2 linked regions of the Thiosocius teredinicola genome follow. The protein of the gene in region 2 interacts with the protein of the main gene of each other region in a pairwise test. Links are inferred from orthologs where the notes say so. Each region holds a gene or a part of one and is shown on either strand. Other genes may lie near its edges.

Region 1 (4,840 bases), 2.3 Mb from region 2 along the record:
CGAGCCGGTAGCGGTAGCGGCTGTCCCAGATCTGTTGCGACACACGGTTTTCGAACGTTGAATCTGTCATTCGACGGATACCCACGGTCGGCGATGGAGAAGATGGTACCGGCAGCGCCGACACCTGGTACTCGCGCTGCAGGACTCCGTTTGGCGAACATCAATCGCCGCGTGCATGTTGGCCTGTCAGCGGTACGAACGCTACCGGCAGTATGTTGTGGGTTTCGATCTCACCGTGCGCGTTCTTGCGCAACAGTACGAGCTCCTGGCTGAAATGCGGCTGGCCCAGCGGCAACACCAGCCTGCCGCCGGGCTTGAGTTGCTCGATCAGCGGTGGCGGTATCAGTGGCGTCGCCGCGGTCACGATGATCGCGTCGAACGGCGCCTTGTCGGGCCAACCCTCGTAACCGTCACCGAACTTGGTCGACACATTGCGATAACCGAGTGATTTCAGCCTGCGCGCCGCATTTTCGGCGAGTTCCGGCACGATCTCGACCGAGTACACCTCATCGGCCAACTCGGCCAGAACCGCGCACTGGTAACCCGAACCCGTACCCACCTCGAGCACGCGCGCACCCTTGCCGACCTCGGCCAGCTCGGTCATCAAGGCAACGATAAACGGCTGCGAGATGGTCTGCCCGCGCCCGATCGGCAACGGTCGGTTGTCATAGGCATGGTCCTTGAGGTCGTCGTCGACGAACGCATGCCTCGGCACGCGGCGCAGCGCGTCGATCACGGCGGGAGCCAACGCATCCCGGCCCGTCTGACGACGTGTGAGGGCCACATCGTCGTTGATTGCCTGCAACATGCTGTCGGCTTCATGTGTTTTGCTTGACATGCCGCAAACCGTATTGGACGAAGTCTCGATCTACTATAAGCATAGTAGTGAAAACACGGTCGCCATCGAACACCGTTCGACACGCCGGCCGGCTCGTCGTGAACAAACGCGAGGCGTACCCATCATGCACTGCGACATCAAAGACCGGTCTCTCGCCGACGGCGGCCGTCGACGCATCGATTGGGCCTGGTCGGAGATGCCGGTACTGCAGACATTGTTCGAACATTTTGCAGCCGACAAACCGCTCGCCGGGCTGCGCGTCAGCGCCTGCCTGCATATCACGACGGAAACCGCCAACCTGGCACGCGTACTACAAGCAGGAGGCGCCGATATCGCTTTGTGTGCCAGCAACCCACTGAGCACGCAGGACGACGTGGCGGCCGCACTGGTGCACGATTTCGGCATACCGGTGTTCGCTGTGCGCGGCGAAGACAACGAGCGCTACTACCAACATATCGATGCGGCTATCGCCCACCGACCGCAAGTGACGCTCGATGACGGCGCCGACCTGGTCAGCGAGTTGCACAAGCGCGGCGGCCCAACGCTCGACGATGTGGTCGGCAGCACCGAAGAAACCACCACAGGTGTGATCCGACTGCGCGCCATGGCGGCCGACGGCGCCTTGCGCATACCGGTAATCGCCGTCAACGATGCCGATACCAAACACCTGTTCGACAACCGCTACGGCACCGGCCAAAGCACCCTGGACGGCGTTATTCGCGCGACCAACATCCTGCTGGCCGGCCGCACCTTCACCGTCGTCGGTTACGGCTGGTGCGGACGCGGCATCGCCAACCGCGCCCACGGACACGGCGCACACGTCATCGTCTGCGAGGTGGACGCGGTGCGCGCGCTCGAGGCGGCGATGGACGGATATCGTGTGATGCCATTGCGTCAGGCGGCCGCCGAATCGGATTTCATCATCACCGCCAGCGGCGATAAACACGTGCTGGATGCAACCCACCTCGAGACGATCAAGGACGGCTGCGTGATCGGCAACTCCGGGCATTTCAATGTCGAGATCAATATCCCGGCGCTGCAGGCGATGTCGGTCGAGGTTACCCGGCCGCGGCCGCATGTCGACGAATACCGGCTCAACGATGGACGACGTGTACGCCTTTTGGCGGAAGGCCGCTTGGTGAACCTCGCAGCCGCCGAAGGACACCCCGCTGCGGTGATGGATATGAGCTTCGCCAACCAGGCGCTCGCCGTCGCCTATCTGCGCGACCATGCCCTGCCGGCAGGGGTGCATCGCGTACCCGCCGAGATCGACAACGAAGTCGCCGCTCTTAAGCTGGCCGCCATGGGTTTGGCCATCGATGAACTAACGGACGAGCAGGCACAGTATCTCGCAAGCTGGCGGGAAGGTACCTGACGGCCGGTCTTATCGACCGATGCGGCGCTCGACAATCTCGCCATCGCGGATCGCGAGAATCTCCCCCTCTGCGAGCACCTCCCACGATTCGTCGGTCAGCGGTACGCTGGCCACCAGGGTCAATGCCTGCGCAACCGGCGACAGGGTGACCCCGGACCCCGACAGGTCGGGCGTCGCTTCCTCGCAGCTGCGCGTCAGCACGAACATACCCGGCAACACCATCTCCTTGTCGGGCTCGGTGCGGCGATGCGCGTGGACCCACAGCACATCGCCATCGGAATAGATGAAGTTGGCGGAGCCGAGTTCGCGTGTCTGCGCGGCGAAATCGGCGACGGTTTGCAGCCGCTTTGCCAGGTCCGGCACACCGCCCCCGGCCTCATCCCAAAGTGGCGCCAGGCCATCGAGCAGCTTGCAGAATGCGACTTCGGAGTCAGTCTCACCGATCGGACGGAAGCGCGAATGCCGCAGTGGCACCTTGCCGAGCAGATCCGGCAGGTCGCCGTTGTGTGCAAACACGTGGGCACGTCCGCCGAGTTCTCGCACGAAGGGCTGCGTATTGTGCAATGCGCGCTCGCCGAAGCTCGCTAGGCGGATATGCGAGATCACCCGCTGCGTCGGCGGACCGTGCTGCTCGATGAACTTCACCAGGTCGCTCTCGCTCGCGGCACTCGGTTCGCGCAGCAACAAGGCATCGGGACCGGCATAAAACGCCACGCCCCAACCATCGCGATGCGGGCCTTCGGCACCGCCCCGACGCGTCAGGCGTTCGAGCGAGAACCCGACACTGGTCGGCGATCGGCTCGACATCGCAAATAACTCGCACATCTTCAGATCATTCGTTCAAGTTCCCTCGAATCAATAACACAGCCAGGCAGGTAGTGCGAATGACCGGGCGCAAAGAACAGGCAGGGAGACGATGAAAGCTCAATATCCCGGTCGGCGCGTCGTCAACGCCAAACGCGTCCAAGTCAGATCGACCGTCGAGGGCGCGCAATCTCGATGACCACTCAGTTCATGTGTGGCCCATCTATCCTGACGGTGATCTGCGGCTCGACGATCGAGCCATCGGGCATTATCCAGAGCGGCTCTGAGAAATGACTGACTTCGACGCAACCGTAGGGCGTATGAAACACCAGACCGCGCCCGTGGCTCATCAGTACCCGCCTGCCACCAGCGGGATTGAGTGCGGGCGCAAGCTCCGGCACCCGCCACTTCAGATGATGCGCCAAATCCCAGTACACAATGTCGCCGTCGGCCTCGAACATGAGCCAACAATGCATGTCGTGGGTCTGCGATTTTTCCGGATGAACCCAATACCCAGCCAGGTATTGCGCTTTGAGGCCGACGGCTTTGGCCATCGCCATGATATAGCCATGCATGTCGACGCAACTGCCTTGCGCCGTACCACATACCAGGGGCATCTCAGCAGTCGCATCGTTGAATCGTTGTTTGGGGTGGGCGTATTCGAATCGTACGGCGGCATGCTCGACCAGCGCCCGCACCGCATCTGCCTGGTTTGCGCAATGGGCAACGGTCGATCTCGCCGTGTCGACCAACCCGATCGTTGCACGTGTATAGCGATTGTCTGGCTGCCGCCACACCGAAGCGTCGGGCCTGTCCATCGTCAGTTCGATGTCGAAACCGATCGACAGTGCACGGTTGTCGACGGCACACAGCAGCATTGCGCCTTGCGACAACGCATCCGCCGTCAGTCGGCCGGCCAGCGCCGCGTTGGTATACCGAGTGGCAGCAACCCGTTGAAACCATTCACCCGGCGGTATCGGCTGCAGCAGCAACGGCGGTTTGTCCCCAACTCTTAGGTCAGGTTGCTCGACGTCGATCGACACACTCCACAGCATCAGCGTTTCCCCGTCATGCGCATACATCCACCCCGTCCGGCAGATCGAGATCGGCCACGACAGCGGCGTGGTCACTGGCGAAACTGCCATCGCATGTCGGCCGGTCGAGGGCGACAGATAGCGCAGCCCAGCGAATACCCAATACACCGCCACCGAAGCGAAACAGATGATCGATGCATCCGCGGCCGTCGAAGTTCAATGTGTTGAGGTCATTGCCCGCGTTGCATTCGTCCCAGACCGAAATCGCATCGTCCCGTCCGGCCAATCTGTGCAGCGCAGGTGAATGCACGCCGGCGTTGAAATCACCGCCCAACACACACAAATCTGTGACCCTGGTATCCAAAAAATCGACAAGCTGACCCACCTGCTGCGCGCGTAAACGATCGCCGGGATCGAGGTGGGTCAGATGAACGTTGAGCAGCCCCACCACAACCGATCCGAGGTGGCATTCCGCCCACAAGGCGACACGCTCGCCATCGCGCGGGTTGCTGTTCAGCGCCAGGATTCGCGTGGCCGACAGCGGTAAGCGGCTCAATATCGCGAGTCCGGAATAGCAGTCGACCGATCTTTCTCCCACCCGACGCCGCTTGCGACGCGCAGGTGCGAAACACAGATACATATCGAGTGCTCTCGCCAGGAACACGCCAGTATCGATCTCTCCCGCCGATGCCACCAGCACCTCCTGCAGAAGAACGACATCGGGTTCGATCCGCGCCAAGCCGTCGGCAAGACACCGCAAGCGGTTTGCATAATCGCGCTCCCCTTTCC
Region 2 (4,876 bases):
GATCGGCACACAGGCAACGCGGCCGGCGCAGCCAGCGTCCACGCTTGCGGGTGCGCGCCAGCATCGGCATCGCGAAATCGAGCGCAAACACCTGGGCCTTTGGATAACGCTTCATCAGCGCCTCGGTGGCCACCCCGGTGCCGCAGCCGATATCGAGTATCACGCCGGGTTGATGGCGGACGAAATCGAGCCGCTCGAGCATGCGTCTGCCGATCTCATGCTGCAGCACGGCCGCCTCATCGTAGTGCTGCGCGGCCCGCCCGAAACTCAGGCGTGCTTTGCGCTTGTCCAGTGGTTGCTCTTCAACGTCGCCCATCGATCAACTCACCGGTAGAAAATCCAACAACAAATCCAAACTCTCCTGCGGATGCGATAGAAACGGTGCGTGGCCGGCGCCGTCGATCACATCGATCCGGCTCGCCGGTAACCAGTCACCCAGGCATTCCGTAATCGTCGAAGGCACCAGCGTGTCACGCGCACCGAACCACCAATGGGTGGGACACGCGAGCTCCGCCAGTTCGCCACGCAGGTCAGTGCGCAACAGCAGCTCCAAACCCTGGCTCAGCCCTTCGGCGCTCGCCGGCGGTCGCTGCGCGACCTCATCGCGCAGCTGCTTCAACGTCTCACGTGCATGCTCCGCACCTTTCACCTGCAAACTCAAAAAACGCATCAGGGTTGCGTTGGCGTCGTCATCCAGCGCCCTGGCAAACTGCTCGAAGGTCGATGTCGGCATCGCACACGGCCAATCGACGCTTTGCACGAAGCGCGGCGTTGTGCCCACCAGCGAAAGCCGACCCACCCTTGCCGGGGCCATCAGCGCCGCCTGCAACGCCACCTGGCCACCCAACGACCAACCGATCCACTGGGCACGCCGGGGCGCGGCATCCAGGCACAGCTGCGCCCAATCGCGTAGCTCGGCAGCGGGCGCCGGCGGGCTGGCGCCGTGTCCCGGCAACTCGATCACGTTGACCTCGAAGTGCTCAGCGAGTGTCGGCAGGATCGGCTCCCACACGGCCGCGTTCATCCCCCAACCATGCAGCAACACCAGCGGCGCGCCCTGCCCTGTCTTCTGGCAATACAGGCTCATGCCAGCTCAGCCGCCGTCTCTTCGAGTACGCTCAGCAAGGTCTCGACCTGCGATACCGTGTGCGACGCCGACAGGGTCACGCGCAGGCGCGCGGCACCATCGGGCACGGTCGGCGGGCGAATCGCCGTTACCAGGATACCTTCGCGGTAAAGCCGATCGCTCCATTGCAGCGCGCGCTGCGCAGAACCGAGCAGAATCGGCTGGATCGGTGTTTCCGAATCCATCAACTCGAGCCCGATACGCGCAGCGCCGCGACGGAAACGGACGATCAGACCCTGCAGACGCTCACGCCGCCATTCCTCGTCGAGCACGATGCGCAGGCTGGCACGCGTTGCCTCGGCGATCGCTGCCGGCATGGCGGTGGTGTAGATATAGGGTCGCGCCTGCTGGATCAGCGTTTCGATCAGCACCTCAGGCCCGGCGACGAATGCACCGGCCGTGCCCAGCGCCTTGCCCAGCGTGCCCATCAGGATCGGCACATCCGATTCACCGAGTTCCGCAGCCACAATACTGCCTCTGCCTTGCGGGCCGACAACCCCGATACCGTGCGCATCGTCGACCATCAGCCAGGCGTTGTGGGCCGAGCACTGCTCTGCCAGACCAGCCAGCGGCGCAATGTCGCCGTCCATGCTGAACACGCCGTCGGTCGCCACCAGGCAACGTGCTTCACCCTCGCGCAGCAAACCCGCCAGTGCGTCGGTGTCGGCATGCGCATAACGCTTGAAGCGTGCGCGTGACAGGATGCCGCCATCGATCAGCGAGGCGTGGTTGAGGCGATCTTCCAAAACGGTGTCGCTACGACCCAGCAGCGCGCTGAGCACCCCGAGATTGGCCATGTAGCCGGTCGAGAACAACAGCGCACGTTCGCGTCCGGTGAACTCGGCAAGTTCTTCTTCGAGGGCATGATGCGCAGCGCTATGGCCGCTGATCAGGTGCGCCGCGCCGCTGCCGACGCCGTAGCGCGCCACACCGCGATTCACTGCCTCGCCCAGACGCGGGTCGGCAGCCAGACCAAGATAGTCGTTGGAACAGAAGCTGAGCATGCGCCGGCCGTCGACGACCAGTTCCGGCCCCTGTGCACCGTCGGTCACCCGGCGTTGCCGGTACAGGCCCTCGCGTCGACGTTGTTCCAGCGCAGCCTGCAACGACTGCATCGATGATTCGTCCATGCCGTGAACCGGCCTCGACTTGGATCAGGTACCGGCGCCGCAGCAAACCTGCTGATCGGCGGCCAGTTCGACCTCCTGCCGGTTGATACCGAGGCGATCGAACAACTGTTGGTCGTGATCGGCGTCGGGATTATCCGTCGTCAACAGGCGCTCACCGTAGAAGATCGAGTTGGCTCCGGCCAGGAAGCACAGCGCCTGAGTCTCGTCGCTCATGTCGGTGCGTCCGGCCGACAGACGCACATAGCTCTTGGGCATCAGGATGCGCGCAACCGCGATGCTGCGCACAAACTCCAGCGAGTCGATCGTATCGCTGCCGTACAGCGGCGTACCTTCGATCTGCACCAGCATGTTGATCGGCACCGATTCCGGATGCTGCTCGAGATTGGACAGCTCCTGCAACATGCGCGCGCGGTCGGTGCCGTTCTCGCCCATGCCGAGGATGCCGCCGGAACACACGTTGATGCCTGCTTCGCGCACATGCTTGAGGGTATCGAGGCGATCCTGGAAGGTGCGCGTGGTGATGACGTTGCCGTAGAACTCGGGCGAGGTGTCGAGGTTGTGGTTGTAGTAATCCAGGCCGGCCTCGCGCAGACGCTGCGCCTGGGTGCCGGTCAGCATCCCCAGGGTGACACAGGTCTCCATGCCCAGGCCACGTACCGCGGTGATCATGTCGATCACCTTGTCGAGATTCTTGTCGGTTGGGTTGCGCCACGCGGCACCCATACAGAAACGGGTCGAGCCCTTGTCTTTCGCAGTCTGTGCGGCGGCAATCACCTCGTCGAGCGGCAGCAGCTTCTCGCGCTCCAGCCCGGTGTCGTATTTGGCGCTCTGCGAACAGTAGGCACAGTCCTCGGCGCAAGCGCCGGTCTTGATCGACAACAGGGTGCTGACCTGCACCTGGTTGGGATCGAAATATTGACGGTGCACGCTCTGAGCGCGAAACAGCAGATCGTTGAACGGCAAGGCAAACAGGGCGCGGATTTCGTCCAGCGACCAATCATGGCGGAGCTCGGCGGCGCTCATGAAGTGTGCTCCTCAATAGTGTGATCTTCGGCATCAACAATAAGGTCATCCCATTGCTCGCGCCGGATGCGGGCAATCGACCACAGCGACCAGGGCACGATGATCGCCAAACCGGCGCCCCAGGCGATCAGCCAGGACTCTATGCCGCGCCCCGGGAAGAAGGTGCCGATAGGGATAATCGCTCCCATCACGCCGTAGAACCGGTAGGCGGCGTTCTGCGTGAAATGCCCCACCCGCGGATTCGGGTGATGCCGGTGCAATGCATAGATCAGCATCGACCCACCGAACCACAGCAGCGGCAGTGGCGGCAGCAACATGCTGACAAGGTTGCCTATATCCATCTGCATGGCGGCGAAGCGCGAGGAGCGTCCGCTGACCGTGCGTACAGCATCTGATGGGGCGACTTCCATTACAATCCGGTCCCGTGGGCAAAATCGAGCCGCCATAATTCGGATCGGACGGCCCGCTGTCAACCGAAATGGATTTCTATGGTTAACAACTGGCCAATTATTGCTCAATTATTCGGCAGCAGTTGCGTGCTGTGCCGCCAACCCGGCGACCTGATCTGCCCGCGCTGCATCGCCGCCATGCCATACAACGACCATGCGTGCCGCCAGTGCGCCCTGCCACTGCCGCCAAGCGCGCCGCGGTTAAGCCTATGTGCCGACTGCCAAACGCATCCACCGGCGTTCGATCACGTGATTGCCCCGCTACGCTATGCCCCGCCGGTTGACGACCTGGTAGCCGGCTTCAAGTATCACCACCGTCTTGCGCTGGGACGCAGCCTGACCGGCCTGCTGGCCGGCGCTATCGACACCGCGGTAGATCCGCCCGATCTGCTGCTACCGATCCCGGCCGGCAGCGCGCGACTGCGCGAACGCGGATTCAACCAGGCCGCGGAGATCGCACGTGGATTGTCTCGACACCTGCACATCCCATGGTCGTCGCGCCACCTGGTGCGTAGCGGGTCGGCCGGACAACAACGCAAGCTGTCGCGCCTGAACCGGCGGCGCAATGCGCGCGGGATGTTTCTGTGTGTTGGAGATCTGCCACCGCGGGTGGCGGTCATCGACGATGTGATGACAACCGGCGCAACGGCCGAAGAGGCGGCGCACAGTCTGAAGCGCGCCGGGGTCGCTCACGTCGAGGTCTGGACGGTCGCCCGGACCCCGCGTGACGGTTAGGCCGTATCAGCGGTCGGCCAGCACCCGCTCTTTCATCTCACGGCGTTCCTGCGCATCGATCGTCAAGGTGGCAATCGGGCGCGCCTTCAAACGCATGACGCCAATCGGCTCACCCGTATCTTCGCAGTAGCCGTAGCTGCCATCGTCGATACGCTCGAGCGCCTGCTCGATCTTGCGCTGCAGCTTGCGGTAACGGTCGCGGGTCCGCAGTTCCAGGCCATGCTCGCTTTCGCGGCTGGCGCGGTCCGCCTCGTCGCCGACTTCCTGGTACGACTTGTCGCGCAGGTTGTCGAGCGTTTCCTGGGCTTCAGTCATCAGCTCCTCGCGCCAGCGAATCAATTGCCGCCGGAAATATTCCAGCTGCATCGGGTTCATGTACTCCTCATCCGGGCTCGGCTCGTAATCGGCCGGAA

The links. The genes of interacting proteins can lie anywhere in the genome.
Region 1: the proteins of bioB (region 2) and B1781_RS08410 interact in binary tests that used the Escherichia coli proteins (3 or more experiments, as listed by UniProt). The link is inferred for Thiosocius teredinicola from one-to-one orthologs.

The regions. Positions count from the first base shown.
Region 1 is NZ_CP019936.1:1,737,253-1,742,092, reverse strand. What follows is about bases 1,131-4,011. They hold B1781_RS08410 (class II glutamine amidotransferase), read right to left. Parts: upstream 3,039-4,011; coding sequence 2,223-3,038; downstream 1,131-2,222. Other genes in these bases: B1781_RS08405 (transglutaminase domain-containing protein), read right to left, coding at 3,221-4,011; ahcY (adenosylhomocysteinase), read left to right, coding at 1,131-2,213. In the rest of the region: B1781_RS08425 (adenosylcobalamin-dependent ribonucleoside-diphosphate reductase), read right to left, coding at 1-70; B1781_RS08420 (protein-L-isoaspartate(D-aspartate) O-methyltransferase), read right to left, coding at 161-838; more of ahcY, read left to right, coding at 963-1,130; more of B1781_RS08405, read right to left, coding at 4,012-4,162; B1781_RS08400 (endonuclease/exonuclease/phosphatase family protein), read right to left, coding at 4,086-4,840.
Region 2 is NZ_CP019936.1:4,069,383-4,074,258, forward strand. What follows is about bases 1,281-4,197. They hold bioB (biotin synthase BioB), read right to left. Parts: upstream 3,280-4,197; coding sequence 2,281-3,279; downstream 1,281-2,280. Other genes in these bases: bioF (8-amino-7-oxononanoate synthase), read right to left, coding at 1,281-2,256; B1781_RS19310 (hypothetical protein), read right to left, coding at 3,276-3,689; B1781_RS19315 (ComF family protein), read left to right, coding at 3,978-4,197. In the rest of the region: malonyl-ACP O-methyltransferase BioC, read right to left, coding at 1-316; pimeloyl-ACP methyl ester esterase BioH, read right to left, coding at 320-1,087; more of bioF, read right to left, coding at 1,084-1,280; more of B1781_RS19315, read left to right, coding at 4,198-4,463; RNA polymerase-binding protein DksA, read right to left, coding at 4,470-4,876. UniProt on the Escherichia coli protein: Catalyzes the conversion of dethiobiotin (DTB) to biotin by the insertion of a sulfur atom into dethiobiotin via a radical-based mechanism.